3 regions of the Mediterraneibacter sp. NSJ-151 genome follow, and region 2 is predicted to be linked to each of the others. Evidence: predicted binding sites of a transcription regulator. Region 2 holds the regulator's gene; each other region holds the start of a gene.
What was found. The regulator HrcA, encoded in region 2, represses chaperone genes, less so after heat shock. The targets are predictions, from matches to a motif close to TGTTAGCACTCNNNNNNNNNGAGTGCTAACA.
Positions count from the first base shown of each region.

Region 1 (7,343 bases), on a different contig from region 2:
ACCGCCGATTACCATTGGTTCATTCTCTGTATCTCCAGTCACATCTACATATGCTTTATATAAAGCATTTACAAGTGGTGATTCTCTTGGATAAAATAATGGATCTCCGATTTCTAATATCTCAATACGTCCATTTTCGTCTTCTAATTTGTCTTCGCACATTTTACGGACATCTTCTGCCTTCAATGTCACCGGTACTCGGATATCAATTGTGCATGAAATAACACCATCTTCTGTCTTAACTATTCCATTACAAAATGTCAAATCACCATACTGATCTGCTATTTTCAGTCCTACACCTGCGCCATCACACGCAGTACCGATATGCGTATTATAGAACTTCACAAAATCATCTTCAAAACCTGCTTTTTCAAGACACTCACATGTCACACCTGCTGCATTTACTCCAAGAGTTGGGGTACTTGCATGTGCCGGTACTCCTTTTGCATAAATGCTGATTTCTCCGTTTTCTTCTGTCAATTTATATTCCTGAAGTTTTGTTTCAGCAAATGTTTTCTCAAGTTTATCTTTCAGACCGGCTTCACTTGGAATCACTGTTGTGCATGTATCACATACAGCATTTGAAACAAATCCACCATTCATGGAAATGATTTTTGTGTTTTTAGAATACGCCATCATAGCCATGTGTCCTTTTTCACCATGGATACATGGATAGCTTGCATCCGGAGTAAATCCACAGGATAATTCTTCTGCGACCTCATTATAGTGCTCCATACATTTTGATCCATTTTCTTCATTACATCCCATAATGAGACGGACACGTTTATTCATTTTAATTCCAGAATCACGCAACAATTTCATTGCATAAAGTGCCTCTATAACCGGACCTTTGTCATCTGTTGTTCCACGTCCATATACATAATCTCCATCTCTTGTAAGCTTAAATGGATCATAATTCCAGTCTCCACCTACCGGAACAATATCAAGATGTCCTGCGATTCCGATGATTTCTTCGCCCTCTCCCATCTCTGCATATCCACAATAATTGTCCAGATTTACTGTTTTAAATCCAAGCTCTTCCGCAATCTTAAGTCCTTCCTCCAGAGCTTTTGCAGGTCCCTCGCCAAATGGTTTTCCTTCCTCTGGTGTCCCCAGCTGAGAATCAATTTCTACCAATCTCCCCATATTTTCCAACATTTCTTCTGTCAATGCATGAATTTTTTCTTTCATTTCTCTATTCCTTTCTACTTGTATTTTCCCCTTTGAATTGCAAATATTTTTTATTATAACAAATATCCACATGCTTTACAATTTTCGGCAACATTTTCAACACAAATCCATTATTTTTCTACTCATTTCCTATCTCGAAAATCATAATTCGTTCACGTTTATTGTTTCCTTCAAACAAATCCATACACTCGATCTCGTCAACAAATGTCAATTCATCTACCGTCATCAGATACGCAATATACTCATCTGACGGATAGTAGAAAAACAACAACATTTGTCTTGGTTCTGCATAATATGATTGAACAATTCGAGCTATTACATTTCTCAATATTTCTATTGAAAATGGATTGAAGAAAAACATCCTGTCTTCTTGTTTTTCTAATGAATATGTTTCTGCTTTTTGAAGTAAAAATTCGGTTCTTGAACCGGAAACTGCAGTGTCTTGATTATTACAGACATCTTTGTAAATCCGTTCATCATATTCTATTCCGACACTTTTACATCTTGTCTGATAAGATAAGAAAAAATCAACCCTGCCCTTTCCACAACCATAATCGATCACGCAATTATTTTTCTTGATATACCCGCTGTTTGCCAGTCTCTCAAGTACACAATATGGCGTAGGTTCATACGGATAGCAATATTGGTCTGCTTTTGTATCATCTCTGCCACTTGTTTTTATTTTTAACAACTTATCCCAATTATACTCATTTACATTCGACATTTTTATTTATTTCCTTTGTGTAAAATGGAAAGGCTTTTGTATAAAGTAAAAAAAGACCTTACACTCTGCCTTTATCGTAAATATTATAGCATAGTGTAAAGTCTCTTTCTATTATCCGCGTGTACTATTTTTTATCACGCACACGCTCTCTGATATTCTTTTAATTTTTCTTTTGCTTCTTGATTCAAATATTTCGGCACTTGAATTTCCACTGTGACATACTGATCTCCATGCACGGATGCATTTTTCATGGAAACAATTCCTTTTCCTCTTAATCGAATCTTGCTTCCTGACTGTGTTCCTTCTTTAATCTTGCACATCACATCGCCATACAACGTGTGTACTCTTGCTTCGCCTCCGAATACTGCTGTTGTATATGGAATTTGTATCGTTGTATAAACATCCAAACCTTTTCGTTCATATCCCGGTTTATTGGCAACTGTCACTTTCAAGAACAAATCTCCGGCTTCGCCGCCCTGAAATCCCGGCTGGCCTTTTCCTCGAAGCCGTACACTTTTTCCGGTATCAATACCGGCCGGAATGTGTACTTTTAACGACTGACTGCTTCCATCTGATGGATTTTGTAATGTAATTATCTTATCACAGCCAAATGCTGCCTCATCAAATCCTACTGTTACATCTGCGTGGATATCGGAACCTTTTTGTGGTGCATTTTGATAATATTGCCCGCCAAAGCCTTTGCTTCCGCCACTTCCAAAGCCTTTGAAACCACCGGTACTTCCGCTTCTAAAACTGCCAAAACCTTTGCCGCTTTCATCACCATGGAAGATATTTCCAAACATATCATCAAAAATGTCTCCCCTGTCACTGCTGTTGAAATGATATTCGTGATAAGCGCCATTCGCATCTTGATATGCTCCGCTGTAAGAGCCGCCAAAACCAGAACCATAATTTCCTGCATTACCTTGATATGCTCCATTTGGTGCACTTCCGTCAAATGCTGCATGACCAAACTGATCATACATTTTTTTCTTTTCTTCGTCACTTAATACATTGTACGCTTCTGTAACTTCTTTGAATTTCTGTTCTGCTTCTTTATTTCCCGCATTCGTATCAGGATGATATTTTTTTGCAAGCTTCCTATAAGCTTTCTTGATCTCTGAGGCACTTGCACTTCTACTAACCCCTAATACATCATAATAATCCCTCTTTGCCATTCATATCACCTCCTGATATTTTTTCAAAGCATTGCCTTAACAGCATCTATCAACTTATTTCAAATCAACAACACGTAAAATTTTTCTCTTATTTAGAAAAAGCTCCCCAGGACTTCCCAGGGAGCTCTTTTTATCCTATCCCTCAATGGTTACAAAGTGGTTCGCTTCCACTTCTTTCTTCTCCTCTTTCTTCGGGATATCGAGTGTCAAAATACCATTCTCAAATTTTCCATGAATGTCCTTCTCTGTAACGCCTTCGCCTACATAGAATGTACGGCTTGTGCTTCCTGAATAACGTTCCTGTCTGAGATATTTTCCTTTCTTCTCGTTATCGTCTTTTTCAAGACCTTTCTCTGCACTGATAGTCAAATAACCATCTTTCAATTCTACCTGAACCTGATCTTTCTTGAATCCTGGTAAATCTACTACCAATTCATATCCATCATCATGTTCCTTAATATCTGTTCTCATTACATGTGCTGCATGTTTTCCATACAACTTTTTCTCTACATCCGGGAATGAAAAATTCATCCAGTTATCCCAATCGTTCCAATCATTTAAAAAGCTTTCTCCAAAAATACTAGGTCTTAACATAAGTCATCTCTCCTTTTTTTGAATCCATATATGTTAGCACTTTTGATTATCAAAAATGTTGTGTTCTTGAACTTTCAGATCTGAGGCTTTCTCTTTTATTTCCCTCTTCCTTTGTTCTAGTTGTACTATAGCACCTATTATTAGCACTGTCAATGGGTGAGTGCTAATTTTTTGTGAAGATTTTGTGAACGCTACAAGTCATGCAAAATGCCATCGACAGTTATGGCTTCCGCTACTGCGGAATTATCCATGTTGCCGACGGCACACCAAGAAATGCTTATGATTTAGTTTGATTTTCATCGTGACGTATTCGCATGTAAAATTGCTGCGCAGTGCCCTATCCGGCAATCAGCATACACAGTGGCATTGTCAGGATTGAAAGCAGCGTTGTCACTGTAAAAAGCTCTGTCGCATAATGATCATCATGCTCATACATAATCGCCATCGTAATCGTCATGGCACCGGCCGGACACGCTGCAGTCACTGCGGCTACTGTCCGCATCTGATCATCAATCGGCAGAAATCTCAGTAACAAACAGAACAGACCTGCCGAAACGATCAGGCGCAGTAACGCCACGAAAAAGAGTCTTCTTTTTGTCAAAACCTCCTTAAAATTCAGCTGTGTCATAATCGCGCCGGACAAAAGCATCGCCAGCGGCGTATTCATATCGCCAATGGCACCCATTGCAAAATCAATACTTTCCGGCAGACGAATCTGAAAAATAAAGAATACCATACCTGCGATGACCGCAATGAGGCACGGATTAATCAGCTTCTTCAGCTGAAAACCACCTTTATCCAACAGCATGATGCCATGTGTCCAGCAGAAAATATGAAAAACGGCGACAAACACGGTTGCATAGATAACACCGATATTTCCAAAAAGCGCATAACCAAGCGGAACCCCTATAAATCCACAGTTATCATAGGTCACTGCAAACTTCTCAATTGACAGATCATACCCTTCTCTCTCATGCAAAAGGAAATGACCAATCATAATGGAAATCAGATAACTGATGACGGCCAACACAAAAAGAAGGCCCATTTTTTTCAGCAACTCACTGTCATACTCCATCTGAAAGGAAGTAAAAATCAAAATAGGATTCACAACCAGTGTACTCAGTCTAGACAAACGCTGTTTTGTATAATCATCAATGATTCCCATCTTATAACAGATCACGCCTACAATCATAATAATAAAAATAGAAATAATCTTTCCAAATACCGTTGCAACTATCATTCGCTATGCTTCGCCTTTCTCTTTAACTGTCCATTTTTTCAACTCATATAATACTACATACCGATATTACCGGTCAACAAGCCGATCAGCACCTTCATGTCGATGACGTGAATGAAACCTTGCAGATCTGCTCCGCATTACACTTCAGAACAACCGTCGGCGCATATTCCAATCTGTTTTTCAACGTCACGCCGCGAATCGTCAGCGGCTGAAAAAGATGCGGATATAAATTCTGATTCATACTCATCCCCCATTATTTACTGTCAAATATATCACTATGATTCTTATCTTTACTATGAGTATAGCAACAGAAAATGGTGTTGTAAAATGCCCGTTTTGATATTGAGATATAACCGCGGCGACATAACTTATTACATTTTTGCATCCGATTTATTTAAAACCCTAAAAGCAGCGAAAGGCCACAACCCAAATGGGCTGCGGCCTTTTTGATTCAGGACTTGCTTAGAATTCCTGCGCTTCATATACATTTATTTTTTACTGGATAGAAATATATTTCTTCTCTTCTACAGCAGGTTTTGCTTCTTTCTTAGGTACGAACAGTGTCAGAATACCATGTTCAAAGGATGCCTTGATATCCTCTTCTGTGATATCTTCGCCAACATAATAGCTTCTCTGACATGCGCCTGCATAACGCTCACGTCTGATGTACTTGCCTGTCTTCTTGTCTTCCTTATCTTCATCAAGACCCTTTGCTGCACTGACGGTCAGGTAACCATTATTCAATTCAGCCTTAATCTCGTCTTTCTTGAAGCCCGGAAGATCAATCTCAAGTTCATAGCCATTGTCCAGTTCCTTGATATCTGTCTTCATCAGATTGCCTGCATGGTGACCATACAGTTTCTTCTCTGCCTTATCTTCTGCTCTGTTGTCATAATAAAATGGAAAATCAAAGAAATCATCAAATAAATTATTGTTAAAAATGCTAGGTAACATAAGTCATATCTCCTTTTCAATCAAATATCTATATTCCAATCTGTTAACTGTTATTGTCTAAAAACATCTGAGCCGATGAATCATTATCCCTCAATGGATATATATTTCTTCTGCTCTACTGCAGGCTTTGCTTCCTCTTTCGGAATTTCAAGCTTCAAGGTGCCATCCTCGAACTTAGCCTTGATGTCTTCCTGTTTAACACCTTCACCAACATAGAAGCTTCTGCTGCATGAACCGCTGTAACGTTCACGTCTGAGATACTTGCCCTCCGAGTTCTTCTCATCTGTCTGCTTATTCGATACAGCACTGACGGTCAAGTAGCCATCCTTCAGTTCAGCTTTCACATCTTCCTTCTTTACTCCCGGCATGTTCATCGTTACTTCATAACCATGATCTGTGTCTTTCACATCTGTGGTCATCAAACCTGCTGCATTATAATTATAATTTCCATCAAATGGGAATCCAAAAAAGTCATCTAACAAATTCTCTCCAAAAATACTAGGCATTAACATAAGTCATATCTCCTTTCAAAAGATATCTTAAAATCTAATCATGCACTTTCGGATTGCTCCTGAGTGTTATCAACATTTTCAACTCCGGATTCGGAACTCTTCTTTTTGTTCCTCTTCCTTTGTTCTAGTTGTACTATAGCACCTATTATTAGCACTGTCAAGAGGCGAGTGCTAATTTTTTTGTGAAGATTTTGTGAACGCCTTGAACCATGCAAAATGGTGAAAAAAACGCCCTGCAAGTTTCTTCTACAGTAAAGCAACTTTCACATATTACCTATGAACCAGTATCCCTCTACCTCTGCACTCTTCCACTTCCATCACTGTTCATAAGTGCCAGTACTTCTTTTTCCGTCGTATAATTGATGTCCCCAGGCATCGTATGTTTAATCGCAGATGCTGCAATGGCAAATTCCAGTGCATCCGAAATACTCATTTTAGAAAGATATCCATGTAGAAATCCTGCTGCGAAGGAATCACCTCCACCTACGCGGTCAACAATATGAAGTGGATACGAACTTCCTGTATAGAGTCCTTCTTCGCTGCATACTGCTGCTGATAATGTATTATCAGAAGCACTGATACTTTTTCTCAATGTCGTGATCAGGCACTTCAACTGATATTTTTCCAACACTTTTTTCATATTTTCTTCATTTACACAGATACTATAATCTCCGTCAATCAGATCCACTCCCAGAACTGAATATCCGAGACATTTTGCTGCATCTCTTGCATTTCCAAAACAGATGTCTACATACTTCATCATTTCTGCAAGAGATTTCTGCTTTCCTTCAATATCTTCTGTCCAAAGTCTCGCTCTGTAATTCAAATCAAAAGATGTCGTAACTCCATACTTTTTTGCTTTTTTCAAAGCTTCTAGTGTAAGTAACGATGTATCCTTACTAAGGACCGGGGTGATTCCTGATACATGAAATAAATCTGCATTTTTAAAT
Region 1 is NZ_JAKVPP010000011.1:12,605-19,947, forward strand. It holds gene LQE94_RS11640 (M20 family metallopeptidase) at 1-1,191, opposite strand, end outside; gene LQE94_RS11645 (SAM-dependent methyltransferase) at 1,310-1,915, opposite strand; gene LQE94_RS11650 (DnaJ C-terminal domain-containing protein) at 2,050-3,093, opposite strand; gene LQE94_RS11655 (Hsp20/alpha crystallin family protein) at 3,229-3,687, opposite strand; gene LQE94_RS11660 (AEC family transporter) at 4,025-4,927, opposite strand; gene LQE94_RS11665 (hypothetical protein) at 5,022-5,168, opposite strand; gene LQE94_RS11670 (Hsp20/alpha crystallin family protein) at 5,423-5,881, opposite strand; gene LQE94_RS11675 (Hsp20/alpha crystallin family protein) at 5,965-6,393, opposite strand; gene LQE94_RS11680 (sugar kinase) at 6,686-7,343, opposite strand, start outside.
Region 1: a site for HrcA is predicted at 3,826-3,856, ahead of LQE94_RS11655 (Hsp20/alpha crystallin family protein). Genes of this name have one in related genera too.

Region 2 (7,343 bases):
TTTTTACTGCTGCACCCATCTGCATGTGCACAAGTAGCACATGACTCTTCTGAACATCCCTGAGTCTTTGTCTCTTCTGACATATCATATACCTACACTTTCTTAAAAATATATATAGCATAAAGCCATTGTATCTTAATCTTCAAATATTTGACGTATACTGTCATAATGAAGAAAGATTCCTTGTTTTGCATATTGTTTTACTTCATCAATTGTTGCAATTGAAAATTCTGACACTTCTTTATCTTGAACTTTTACATCTTTATCGTCAAAATCTAAAATAAATTTATAAATATCTACGAAATAATTATTTTTCTCATCTGGGTTGATGCGCTTATAAGAAAAAGCGTAACCACCATCTGCGCTGGAAACATCGATTCCGGTTTCTTCCTTAATTTCTCTTATTATAGCATCCTTGGATTCCTCTCCTGCGTTTACCCCACCGCCTGGAACTTCCCACCATCCAGCGGCCCATTCTTTATCCATACGACGACGAGTGATCAGATATCTTCCATCCGGTCTTTGCAATACTCCAAGTACGGTTAAATGAAATTCATCTGGCTTCATATTCCAGTCATTTCTTTTCATTGTCCGACCTGTTTTTTCTTTCTTTTCATTATAAATATCCCAAAATTCCATGCTTGATCTCCTCTCGTCTGTTGGTTTATAATCTGTTTTATTATATCACAATGAGCATAAAAAAACCACTGATAGCACTAAATCTAACAATGGTTTTTATCATTGAAATCACTTTATAATGACTGAATCGCCAAAACTGTTACCCGATAGTCTTCATCTAATTTCTTTAACATCTCAGCCGTAACATTCTGTTTTCCGTCACGAAGAGCTTCTGTTACAGCAATACTTGATTCGCTTAAATATCCGAGTCCTAAATTCTGGCATACACCCTTCAAAGTATGTGCAGCACGAAAGGCTTCTGAATAATTCTGATTATTCAAATTTTCATGCAACTGCTCATAACTTTTGTCATCTAAAAACTTGCCTAAAAATCTTCGTATCAAGTTTTCACTCTGCAATCTTCTTAACACATCCTGATAATCACCGCCACATGATGTGTAACATTCTTCTAATGTCATTACTCGTCTCCCCTATTCCTCAAAGGCCTCTTTCACTTTGTCCATGAATTTTTTCTTGCTTTTCCCTTTATTCTTGTCTGTAGCATCCGTATTTGCAGACTCTTGTTTTAAAGTATTACCGGAAAGCATATCGAATTTTCGCAAAGCTTCTTTTGCTTCAGCACTAAGTTTTTCAGGAGTCTGAATCACTAATGTTACATAATGATCACCTCGTACCTGAGCATTTCGTAAAGAAGGAACTCCTTTTCCTTTTAAACGAACCTTAGTATCTGTTTTTGTTCCAGGTTTTACTGTATAAATAACATCACCATCTACAGTAGGAACGCGAATATCTGCTCCTAAAGCAGCCTGAGCAAATGAAATAGGAACTGTTGAGAAAATATGCATATCCTGTCTCTGGAAAATAGGATGGCGAGATACATTTACTTCCACAAGTAAATCTCCTCTAGGACCACCATTTACACCTGGTTCGCCTTTTTCACGAATTCGCACACTTTGACCATTGTCGATACCGGCAGGAATCGTAACTCGGATTTTTTTCTTGCTTGATGTATATCCTGTTCCTAAACATGAAGAACATTTCTCTTTAATAATTTTACCCGTTCCATTACAATTTGGACATGTCTGCACATTCTGCACAGTTCCAAAAAATGATTGTGACGAATAGACAACCTGACCTTTACCGCCACATTTTGGACATGTTTCCGGAGATGTTCCAGGTTTTGCACCGGTTCCGTTACATGTAGTACAAGGATCCTTTAATACTAATTCCAATTCTTTTTCACAGCCGGAAATTGCCTCTTCAAAAGTAATTCGAATGCTCTTGCGGATATTCGCACCTTTCATTGGACTGTTTGAGGCACGACCACCTCTTCTGCCACCACCGAAAATATCTCCAAAAATATCTCCAAAGATATCTCCAAAATCAGCTCCATTAAAATCAAAGCCACCAAAGCCACCGCCGGCTCCACCTGCACCACCTTCAAATGCTGCATGACCAAACTGATCATATTGACGACGTTTATCTGCATCGCTGAGGACGGCATACGCCTCAGAAGCTTCTTTAAATTTCTTTTCAGCTTCAGCATCTCCAGGATTCATATCTGGATGATATTTTTTTGCCAGAACACGATATGCTTTTTTGATTGCTGCATCATCTGCATCTTTGCTTACGCCAAGCACTTCGTAGTAATCTCTTTTTGATTCCGCCATAATCTATACTACCTTTCATTTCTCTTACTAAGTTACATAAACGTTTACAATCTACCACAAACTACAACAAATTGCAACGTGAAAATCTACGAAACCATTTGACCGGTTTCGTAGATAAAGTGTTACTGTCTACAAAATCTGTAAACAGTAACACAATGTGTTTATTTAAATGTGTCATACATTTTATTAAACTTCTTTATAATCTCCATCTACGACATCGTCACCCTGGAATCCTTCAGGAGCCGGACCTGCTTCTGGTGTAGGACCTGCCTGTGGACCTGCCTGACCAGCTGTCTGTTCATACATCTTTGTAAAGAGCTTCTGAGCACTTTCCATCAATTTATCTTTTGCAGCTTTAATTTCTGCTACCTGCTCATCTGTAGTCTCTTCTGGAGTAGATTTAGCAAGCAAATCTTTCAATGCCTGACAATCAGCTTCTACAGCTGCTTTATCAGTTGCATCTAATTTGTCACCGACTTCTTTAATCGCTTTTTCTGTCTGGAATACCATAGAATCAGCTTCATTTCTTGTGTCGATAGCTTCTTTACGTTTCTTATCCTGTGCTTCAAACTCAGCTGCTTCTTTTACAGCTTTATCGATATCAGCATCTGACATGTTAGAGCCTGCTGTAATTGTAATATGCTGTTCTTTTCCAGTTCCAAGATCTTTTGCGGATACATTAACGATACCATTTGCATCAATATCGAATGTAACTTCAATCTGTGGGATTCCACGTGGAGCCGGAGGAATTCCATCCAGTCGGAACTGTCCGAGTGATTTATTATCTCTTGCGAACTGTCTTTCACCCTGTACAACGTTGATATCTACGGCTGTCTGATTGTCTGCTGCTGTAGAGAAAATCTGGCTCTTCTTTGTTGGAATTGTTGTATTACGCTCAATCAATCTTGTAGCAACACCACCCATTGTTTCGATTGACAATGACAATGGAGTTACATCAAGAAGAAGGATATCTCCTGCGCCGGCATCTCCTGCAAGTTTACCTCCCTGAACAGAAGCACCAAGTGCTACACATTCATCTGGGTTCAGAGATTTGCTTGGCTCTTTACCTGTCAGACGTTTTACTTCTTCCTGTACTGCTGGAATACGAGTAGATCCACCTACAAGAAGAACCTGACCTAATTCAGAAGCTGTGATTCCTGCATCGGAAAGTGCACGACGTACAGGTTCAGCTGTTTTTTCAACTAAATCACGAGTTAATTCGTCAAATTTAGCTCTTGTAAGATTCATATCAAAATGTTTTGGACCTTCTGCTGTTGCTGTAATGAAAGGAAGGTTAATATTTGTTGTTGTAGCTGAAGAAAGCTCTTTTTTTGCCTTCTCTGCTGCTTCTCTTAATCTCTGAAGTGCCATCTTATCTGTAGATAAGTCTACGCCTTCTTTTGCTTTAAAATCAGCAAGCATATAATCTGTAATCTTCTGGTCGAAATCATCTCCACCAAGTCTGTTATTTCCGGCTGTAGATAATACTTCAATAACTCCATCACCAATCTCGATGATAGATACATCGAATGTACCACCACCTAAATCGTATACCATGATTTTCTGCTCTTTTTCGTTATCAAGACCATAAGCAAGTGCTGCTGCTGTAGGCTCGTTGATAATACGTTTAACATCAAGTCCTGCAATTTTACCGGCATCTTTTGTAGCCTGACGCTGAGCATCGTTAAAGTAAGCAGGTACTGTGATGACAGCCTCTGTTACTTTTTCTCCAAGATATCCTTCTGCATCAGCTTTCAGTTTCTGAAGAATCATTGCAGAAATCTCCTGTGGAGAATACTTTTTGTCATCAATTGTTACTTTGTAATCTGTACCCATCTCTCGTTTGATTGAAGAGATAGTTTTGTCTGCATTTGTTACAGCCTGACGTTTTGCAGGTTCACCAACAAGACGTTCTCCTGTTTTTGTAAATGCAACAACAGAAGGTGTTGTTCTTGCTCCTTCTGTATTTGCGATAACAGTTGGCTGACCACCTTCCATTACGGCAACACAACTGTTTGTTGTACCTAAGTCAATACCAATAATTTTTCCCATGATATTTGTCCTCCTAATTTATCATTCTAAATTTACTGATTTACTACTTCTAATTTGCTACTTTTACCATGCTGTGTCTTACAACACTGTCACGATATGTGTAACCCTTCTGGAACTCTTCCACGACGATATTCTCGCCCACCTCCTCATCTTCTACGTGCATAACTGCATTGTGAAAATCAGGATTAAATTCCTGTCCGACAGCCTCGATTGGTTTTACACCTGCTTCATCGAGAGTTGTCATTAACTGTTTGTAAATTTTATCCATTCCTTCCATGAAAGGATGTGATTTATCTTCCTCTGACACAGCTGCCAGTCCGCGTTCAAAATTGTCCACGACGGGAAGAATTTTATCTATGATATCTTTCGCTCCTATTTCGTACATCTGTTTTTTCTCTTTATCTGTACGCTTGCGGAAGTTATCAAACTCAGCCATTTGACGAGTAAGACGATCTGTTAATTCTTCAATCTTTTCGTCTTTCTTGTCTTTCTTGTTTTTCTTACCAAATAATTTTTTTCCAGATTTCTCTGTCTCTTCTAATGATTCATCTTCTAAGGTTTCTTCTTCAGAGTCATCAGCTTCAACAGCCTCTTCTGTCACCTCTTCAGATTCTTCTTCAACAGTTTGTGTGGCTTTTGCTTTTGCCTCTTCTACTGCTTCTTTTACCATATCTTCCTGACTCATTTTTTCCTCCACCAATTTTATTCTATATCCTGTTCGCTTAAATCTCTACGATTTAAAGTGTCCAGTTCATTCTTCAATGTCTGTAATGTCTTCATTACATGTTCATAATCCATACGCTTCGGACCAATAATACCGATTGTTCCACGCATTCCTTCGCCTAACTCATAAGTAGCTGTTACAACACTGCAATCTTTCATTGTCTTGACCGGAGTTTCATCGCCAATGTAAACTTGTATTCCTGTATTCTCTTCATTTGAAAGAGTTTCTGTAACCAGTTCTGCAAGCTGTTGTTTTTCCTCAAAGGCACTTATTATTTCCTGTGCACTCTGTTTATCGCTTAATTCCGGATACTTAAAAATATTTGTCGCACCACATGTATAAATTTCCATATCATCTTCTACATGAATAATATCTGCAACAGCATCCAGCACATCGCTGATTACTTTACTGTGAATACCTGCCTGATCTTTTAATCTGGCGATCAGCCCAAGGTTAATTTCCTCAATAGACATGCCATTGAGGGAAGTGTTCAGAAGCATATTCAACTTTAGCATCGTCTCATTGCCTAACTCTTCATCAACTTCGATAATCTTGTTTTTGATTACATTTCCCGTCATTACAATAACTGCAACAATCTGTTCTGGATCCACCTGTGATAATTGAATGAATTTCAATGTATTCTTATGGTTGATCGGAGCAGAAATCATGGTTGCATAATTTGTATTATTTGCAAGTACTCTCGCTGCTTGTTTTAATACTTTATCAACCTTATCAGATTTTTCTAAAACAACATTTTTCAAATCTGATAATTCTTGTTCCTTATCGGCCATCAACATATCTACATATAACCGATATCCTTTATCCGAAGGAATTCTTCCGGCAGAAGTATGTGGTTGGAAAATATATCCCATATCCTCTAAATCTGCCATCTCGTTTCGAATTGTTGCTGAACTTAAATTCAAGTCGGTTGATTTCGAAAGAGTTCTTGAACCTACCGGCTCTCCGGTTTCAAGATAATTCTGGATAATTGCTTTAAGTATAATATGTTGTCTATCTGTTAATTCTATATCCATCTTCTTAAAACCTCCTCTTTCTTCGCTATTAGCACTCCACTTATTTGAGTGCTAACACCTTACAAGTAATAAGATAGCACCTTGATTTCCGTTTGTCAACACTGTTTATCATTTTTTTATAGAAATAAAAATTTATTATATATTTCTATAAAAAAGAAAAAACTCTGACATAAACAATCAAAGTTTTTCTTACTTTTATTAGTATTTGATTTTATGAAAGTAAAAATTCAGATAATACATAATTGCTGATATCCATTCCTCTGTGAGTAAGCATGAGATTATCTTCTTTACTTATTATCAATTCATCTTCTTCCAACCTTTTTATTATACTTCCATAAACTTCCCCAATTTCTTTACCAAAAAACTTGTGAAACTTATTTTTTGAAATTCCAGCTGTTTTTCTCAATCCCAAATACATAAATTCTTCCATTTGATTTTCTAATGTTAAGTATTCATGTTCTATTTCAATCGCTTGTTTTTGATTAATGGTTTGAATATATTTATCTCGATTCTTAATATGATTGAAACGGATTTGTTCTTGTATTTCTGAAGTATTTTTATTTTGAATGGAAATCAGAGAGGCTGCACCAGCACCAATTCCAAGATATTCCACTCTGTCCCAGTATCCAAGATTATGCCGACACTCTTTTCCCGGGTATGCATAATTGGATATCTCGTAGCGGTGCATTCCACAACTTTCTAACATTTGAATGGTCATCTCTCCCATTGTATATTCATCATCTTCGGAAGGAAGTTTCCAGTCACCCGCATCAAATTGACCTTTACAATACCACTCATAAAAGTTCGTTCCTTCTTCTAATATCAAACTATATGCAGAAATGTGTTCAGGGTTAAGTGTTAGAATCTTTCTCAGTGTATTTTCCCAGCTTTTTAAAGTTTGTCCAGGAAGTGCTGACATCAGATCAATATTTCTATTCTTAAATCCTGCTTGTTCAACAGCTTCCCATGTATTTAAAAAATCTTCGTAAGTATGAATTCTTCCCAACATTTTCAATTCTTTATTTTCTGTTGATTGCAATCCGATACTCACACGGTTGATACCTGCCTGTTTATAGCTTCTTAATTTTTCAATGTTTACAGTTCCTGGATTCATCTCCATTGTAATTTCTGCAACAGGATCGATGGTAAAAATCTGATTTAGATTTTCAAAAATTAGTTTCATCTGATCTGCTGTCAAAAGAGACGGTGTTCCTCCTCCGAGGA
Region 2 is NZ_JAKVPP010000003.1:160,278-167,620, forward strand. It holds gene LQE94_RS04155 (Mrp/NBP35 family ATP-binding protein) at 1-83, opposite strand, end outside; gene LQE94_RS04160 (NUDIX hydrolase) at 136-639, opposite strand; gene LQE94_RS04165 (Hpt domain-containing protein) at 753-1,097, opposite strand; gene dnaJ (molecular chaperone DnaJ) at 1,110-2,309, opposite strand; gene dnaK (molecular chaperone DnaK) at 2,496-4,361, opposite strand; gene grpE (nucleotide exchange factor GrpE) at 4,411-5,046, opposite strand; gene hrcA (heat-inducible transcriptional repressor HrcA) at 5,064-6,119, opposite strand; gene hemW (radical SAM family heme chaperone HemW) at 6,331-7,343, opposite strand, start outside.

Region 3 (7,343 bases), on a different contig from region 2:
TATATTTTCTTCCCTGATATAATTCAAATGTTCCTGGGCTTTCATCACATCCGGCAAAGATGCTTCCCATCATACATACATTTGCTCCGGCTGCAATTGCTTTTGTCATATCTCCTGAGAACTTGATACCTCCGTCAGCAATAATCGGAACTCCGTATTCTTTTGCCACTTCGTAACAATCCATAACAGCAGTAATCTGTGGAACACCGATTCCCGCAACAACACGTGTTGTACAAATAGATCCAGGTCCGATACCAACTTTAACAGCATCTACACCAGCTTCGATTAATGCTCTTGTTGCTGCTCCTGTTGCAACATTACCTGCGATAACCTGAAGATCTGGATATTTTTCTTTAACCATACGAACTGTCTTGATTACGTTTGCAGAATGTCCGTGTGCTGAATCCATAACGACCACATCTACTTTTGCTTTCACAAGAGCCTCTACTCTCTCCAGGCAATTTGCTGTGATACCGATTGCCGCACCGCAAAGCAGTCTTCCCTGAGAATCTTTTGCTGATAATGGGTATTTAATCTGTTTTTCAATATCTTTAATTGTAACAAGTCCTTTCAGATTGCCCTCTGCATCTACAATTGGAAGTTTCTCTTTTCTTGCTTTTGCAAGGATTTTCTTTGCTTCCTCCAATGTAATTCCTTCTGGTGCTGTAACAAGACCTTCTGATGTCATAGACTCTTTAATCTTTTTAGAGAAGTCTTCTTCGAATTTTAAATCACGATTTGTAATAATACCTACAAGCTTTCTTCCTTCTGTAATTGGAACACCTGAAATACGGTATTTTGCCATCAGATCATTCGCATCTGCCAATGTATGTTCCGGTGAAAGATAAAATGGATCTGTAATAACTCCGTTCTCTGATCTCTTTACCTTATCAACCTCTTCTGCCTGCTGCTCAATGCTCATGTTCTTATGAATGATACCGATTCCTCCCTGACGAGCCATTGCAATTGCCATGCGATGTTCTGTAACAGTATCCATACCTGCACTCATCATTGGAATATTCAGTTTAATTTTTTTTGTTAAATGTGTTGATAAATCTACTTGATTTGGAATCACTTCCGAGTATGCCGGAACCAGCAGCACATCATCAAATGTAATTCCTTCTCCAATAATTTTACCCATGATTATCTTCCTCTCTTTCTCCAAACGTAAATATTGTCGTAAATATTTATCTGATATACTACAAAAATTAAGTATACTTGTCAAGAGTAATCTCGCACCAAAATTTGAATTATTTGTTCTTTATTTTATACCCATTATTTTTGCTAATATTCTTTTATAACCCTATCTATTAAACCTGTCAAAATCACTTCCTGATATACCGAAAAAGAGCCCGGTACGTTGTACCGGGCTCTTCTCTATTTTCAATAGAATGTTTATTACATCATACCCATTCCGCCTGCTCCACCAGCTGGCATTGCAGGAGTATCTTCTTTAATTGTTGAAACAACAGACTCTGTTGTTAATAATGTAGATGCTACACTTGTTGCATTCTGTAATGCACTTCTTGTAACTTTAGCTGGATCCAGAATTCCTTCTTTTACCATATCTACATACTCTTCTTTATATGCATCAAATCCAACTCCTGGCTCTGATTCTCTAACTTTATTAATTATAACAGATCCTTCCAGTCCTGCATTATGTGCAATGTGGAACAATGGTGCTTCCAGTGCTTTCAGAATAATCTGAGCACCTGTTTTCTCATCGCCTTCCAATTCATCGGCAAGTTTTGCAACTTCTTTTGAAGCGTGGATGTATGCAGAACCACCTCCTGCGATAATTCCCTCTTCAACAGCTGCTCTTGTAGCATTCAAGGCATCTTCCATACGAAGCTTTGCTTCTTTCATCTCTGTCTCTGTTGCAGCACCAACACGGATTACAGCTACTCCACCTGCCAGTTTTGCAAGTCTTTCCTGTAATTTTTCGCGATCGAAATCTGATGTTGTCTCATCGATTGCTTTCTTAATCTGTTCAACTCTTCCGTTGATAGCTTCTTTATCTCCACAGCCATCTACGATAACTGTATTCTCTTTCTGAACTTTTACAGATTTTGCACGTCCAAGCTGATCCATTGTAGCCTCTTTAAGATCCATACCGAGTTCTTCTGAAATCACCTGACCACCTGTCAAAATAGCGATATCCTGAAGCATTTCTTTTCTTCTGTCACCATATCCCGGTGCTTTTACAGCTACTACATTAAATGTTCCACGCAATTTATTTACGATCAATGTTGTAAGTGCTTCTCCTTCGATATCTTCAGCAATGATCAAAAGTCTTGCTCCTGACTGAACAATCTGTTCCAAAACAGGAAGGATATCCTGAATATTAGAAATCTTCTTGTCTGTAATTAAAATATATGGATCATCCAGAACTGCTTCCATCTTCTCCATATCTGTTGCCATGTAAGCTGAAATATAGCCACGATCGAACTGCATACCTTCCACAAGGTCAAGCTCTGTCTGCATTGTTTTAGATTCTTCGATTGTAATAACTCCATCGTTAGAAACTTTTTCCATTGCATCTGCTACCATCTGTCCGACAGACTCATCTCCTGAAGATACCGCTGCAACTCTTGCAATCTGCTCTTTGCCTGTTACTTTGCTGCTCATATCTGCAATTGCTTCTACAGCTTTGTCTGTTGCTTTTTTCATACCTTTACGAAGTACGATTGGGTTAGCACCTGCTGCCAGGTTCTTCATTCCTGCATTAACCATTGCCTGTGCGAGAACTGTTGCTGTTGTTGTACCATCTCCTGCCACATCATTTGTTCTCGCAGCAACTTCTCTGATAAGCTGTGCTCCCATGTTCTCAAATCCATCTTCAAGTTCAATTTCTTTTGCAATTGTAACACCATCATTCGTAATCAGTGGTGCTCCAAAAGATTTATCCAATACTACGTTTCTTCCTTTTGGTCCGATTGTTACTCTTACTGTATCAGCAAGTTTGTTCACACCTGCTTCTAATGCTGCTCTGGCTTCTGCACCATATTTAATTTCTTTTGCCATGATATAACTCCTCCAATTCTATCTTGCAAATTCTGCTTCTCATTTTAAAAAGCGGATACTATTCTCCGCCTTTTTATTCTTCTATGTTATGCCTCAACGATTGCTAAGATATCGCTCTGTTTTACAACGATATATTTCTCGCCTTCCAGCTCTACGTCTGTTCCTGCATATTTAGAGTAAATAACTTTATCTCCGACTTTCACCTGCATTGTTACTTCTTTTCCATCTATATTACCGCCAGGTCCGACTGCAATTACTTCTGCTTCCTGTGGTTTTTCTTTTGCCTGTCCAGGTAATACAATACCAGACTTTGTTGTTTCCTCTGCTTCTAACTGCTTCAATACAATTTTATCACCTAATGGTACTAATTTCATTGTAATTCCTCCTTAAAAAGCTATTTATTAGCACTCATTTCTCTCGAGTGCTAACCCATGAATATAAAATAACACTCTGCTAACTATTTGTCAACAGAGTTTATAAATTTTTTATCTATATTTATTTATTCTTTCTGTCTAAAACATAAAACCCGTTTTCAATCCGAAATACCAGTATATTACCGTTTTCTGACTGATAACGTTCTTTTACTACTCCACTGCAGGATAACAGTTCTGTTCTAGTTGAAATATAACACTGATATTTTGCATCAAGTGAAATTGCTTTAAGATCGTTCTCTCTCAATTTCAAATAAATATAATCTTCTTCCATATCGTAGCGGAACACCTGACAACGATGTGTTGCATCATCAAATACTCCATCCGCCGAAATTGTTTTTATCATTTGCAGCGCAACTGCATTTCCTTCGTACATTTCCGGTCCTCCTTTATATTATTCTACACCTTTAAAAATTATGAATGAATCTTTTTTCTGAAAACGAAAGGGCATCAGAATACTGATACCCTTTCTGGTTGAACTTTCAAATTACATTCTTTCTTTTTTAATCTTCTCTAATTCTGTGAATACATAATCATTCAACACTTTGATATAAGTACCTTTCATTCCTGAAGAACGCGATTCAATAACTCCTGCACTTTCAAATTTGCGCAATGCATTTACGATTACTGATCTTGTAATTCCGACGCGATCTGCAATCTTACTTGCCACAAGGATTCCTTCTGTTCCATTCAATTCATCAAAAATGTGAACAATTGCCTCAAGCTCTGAGAAAGATAATGTACTGATCGCAGACTGAACAATATGCTCTTTTCTTGTCTCTTCTGCACTTTCCTCATTAACAGAACGAAGCATCTCAAGTCCGACTACCGCTGTTCCGTACTCACTCAAAATAATGTCGTCAATCTCATATCCTTCATTTTGCTTGTAGATAAATAACGTTCCAAGACGCTCTCCTGCAATGTCGATTGGTGTGATAATTGCCTGATAGCCTTTCACAACATCCCCTGAAAATCCAAGAGTCTCAAGATTGACATTCTCTTTTGTAGATAAAATGCTAAGCAAACGTTCATTCAGCATCTTATCGATATGAGCGCCCACACGTTCTTCCAATAATTCTTTGATTTCTTTTACATTGACTGATTTACTTGTACCTAAAACTTTTCCTTTTTTACTTACAACCAGTACATTCGAATCAAGAATTTCTGTCATGACAGCGCAAATATCATTGAATACAACCTTGCTCGAATTATTGTTATGCAATAATTTATTGATTTTTCTTGTTTTATCTAATAACTGTACACTCATCATTTTCCTCCATGTCCGAATTGTATGTACAACTCATATTAAATCACCATATAAGGGTATATTATCATACAATTCCTAACTTTTCAATCAAAGTGCTCATATTTTTTTCGAATATTTCAATAAACTTTTTATTATGCGTTCTCTTTTTCAATCGTCTCTACGTATCCGCATTTTTCATCGGCACAAACCAGCTTATTTCCCTTTTCAACCATGTATCCTCCACATTTCGGACACTTCTTTTTCGATGGTTTCTGCCAAGACATAAATTCACATTCCGGATTATTCTCACATCCGTAGTAACGTCTTCCTTTTTTCGTTTTTCTGATTACAACTTCCTTGCCGCAAACAGGACACGGAACTCCAATCTTCTCAAGATATGGTTTTGTATTTCTACATTCCGGGAATCCGGGACATGCGAGGAACTTTCCATGTGGTCCATATTTTACAACCATATTACGTCCACACTCTTCGCATATCACATCTGTAACTTCATCTTCAATCTTAACACTCTCCAGTTCCTTTTCTGCAATTTGAACTGCTTCATCCAAATCCGGATAGAAATTACGGATTACTTCTTTCCATGCGACCTTTCCTTCTTCTACCATATCCAGAAGCCCTTCCATATTTGCTGTAAAGCTCACATCCACAATACTTGGAAAGGACTGCTTCATGATATTATTTACAACCTCTCCGATTTCTGTCATATACAGATTTCTGCCCTCTTTTGTAACATATCGTCTTGCAATGATCGTTGAAATTGTCGGTGCATACGTACTTGGTCGTCCAATTCCCTGCTCCTCCAATACCTTTACAAGAGATGCTTCTGTATAATGTGCCGGTGGCTGTGTGAAATGTTGTTTTGTTTCATCCTCTTTCTTTGTAAGAACAGATTCTGTACTCAATCCGTTCACAAGAACATTACTTACTTCCTTTTCTTCATCAGCCTCTGTATAAACTGTGCGGAATCCTTCAAACACACATCTTGATGTAGATACTGTAAATACATACTTTGCCGCACCGATTTTTACAGAAGTTGTTTCAAACACTGCTGGTTTCATTCTACTTGCAGTAAAACGTTTCCAAATCAACTGATATAATCTAAACTGATCTCTTGTCAAAGAGTCTTTCAATGATGCTGGTGTTCTTGTAATATCAGAAGGTCGGATCGCTTCATGCGCATCTTGAATCTTCTTCCCTGTCTTTTTCTCTGTACTGCCTTCCGTCACAAACTCGCTGCCATAAGTCTCTGAAATATAACTTCTTGCTGCTGCATCTGCTTCCTCTGAGATTCGTGTTGAATCTGTACGCAGATAGGTAATGACACCGACTGTTCCATTCCCTTTGACATCAATTCCTTCATACAATTGCTGTGCAATACGCATTGTCTTCTGTGTTGCAAAATTTAACACCTTTGATGCTTCCTGCTGCAATGTACTTGTTGTAAATGGCAGAGGTGCTTTTCTTGAACGCTCCCCTGTCTTTATATCTGTCACTTTATATTCTACATTCTCCAGCTCTTTCAAAATCTGATTCATCTCTTCCTCTGAATGAATCGTTATTTTTTTATCAACCGTTCCATAAAATTTCGCAGTCAATGGGCGTTTTTCACCTTTTACTTTTAAAATTGTATCCAATGTCCAATATTCTTCCGGAATAAATGCATTAATCTCATCTTCACGATCTGCAATAATACGCAGTGCAACAGACTGTACTCGACCTGCGCTCAAGCCTCTCTTCACTTTTGCCCAAAGCAGTGGACTGATCTTGTATCCAACCATACGGTCCAATGCACGACGTGCCTGCTGTGCATCCACAAGATCCATATCAATCTCTCTTGGAGCTTTTAATGATGCTTTGACTGCATTTTTTGTGATCTCATTAAATGTAATACGACGCATCTTCTTGTCGTCCAATTTTAACGCCGCTGCAAGATGCCAGGAAATAGCTTCTCCCTCACGGTCCGGGTCAGTTGCAAGAAACACTTTATCAGCTTTTTTTGCTTCCTTTCTCAGATTTGCAAGAATATCTCCTTTTCCTCTGATCGTAATATATTTCGGTTCATAATCATTCTCCACATCGATACCGAGCTGACTCTTTGGGAGATCCCTTACATGTCCATTTGAAGCTGCCACTGTATAATTGCTTCCTAAAAATTTCTTGATTGTTTTTACTTTTGCAGGTGACTCCACAATAACAAGATAATGTGCCATAAAAACATTTTCCTCCATTATAGGCAGAATTTCTGCCATTCATCTAGCTTTCTCATACTTTTATATAATAATTTTTTGATATTTCCCGAATTAAGCCTTGTATCTGTAATGCACTCAAAATTTGAAAAACGATAGAAACCTGTAGTCCTGTTTCCTCCATAATTTGATTCGCACTTTTAGGATAAAGACCAACTGAACTATACACCAAATTTTCCTTTGTTTCAAGCACTTTTTTCTTTTCTTGTTCTTTTTCTTTAAATTCGACACCTTCTGCTACATTTATAATCCCAAGTTCTTCCAGTAATTGTTCCGGTGATAACAATATACCTGCACCTTGCCATATAAGCCGGTTACATCCCGAACTCAAAGCACTGTTGATTGGTCCGGGCAATGCATAGACATCTCGCCCTT
Region 3 is NZ_JAKVPP010000008.1:32,015-39,357, reverse strand. It holds gene guaB (IMP dehydrogenase) at 1-1,141, opposite strand, end outside; gene groL (chaperonin GroEL) at 1,399-3,024, opposite strand; gene LQE94_RS09655 (co-chaperone GroES) at 3,111-3,398, opposite strand; gene LQE94_RS09650 (hypothetical protein) at 3,520-3,831, opposite strand; gene codY (GTP-sensing pleiotropic transcriptional regulator CodY) at 3,943-4,722, opposite strand; gene topA (type I DNA topoisomerase) at 4,854-6,932, opposite strand; gene dprA (DNA-processing protein DprA) at 6,985-7,343, opposite strand, start outside.
Region 3: a site for HrcA is predicted at 3,424-3,454, ahead of LQE94_RS09655 (co-chaperone GroES). Genes of this name have one in related genera too.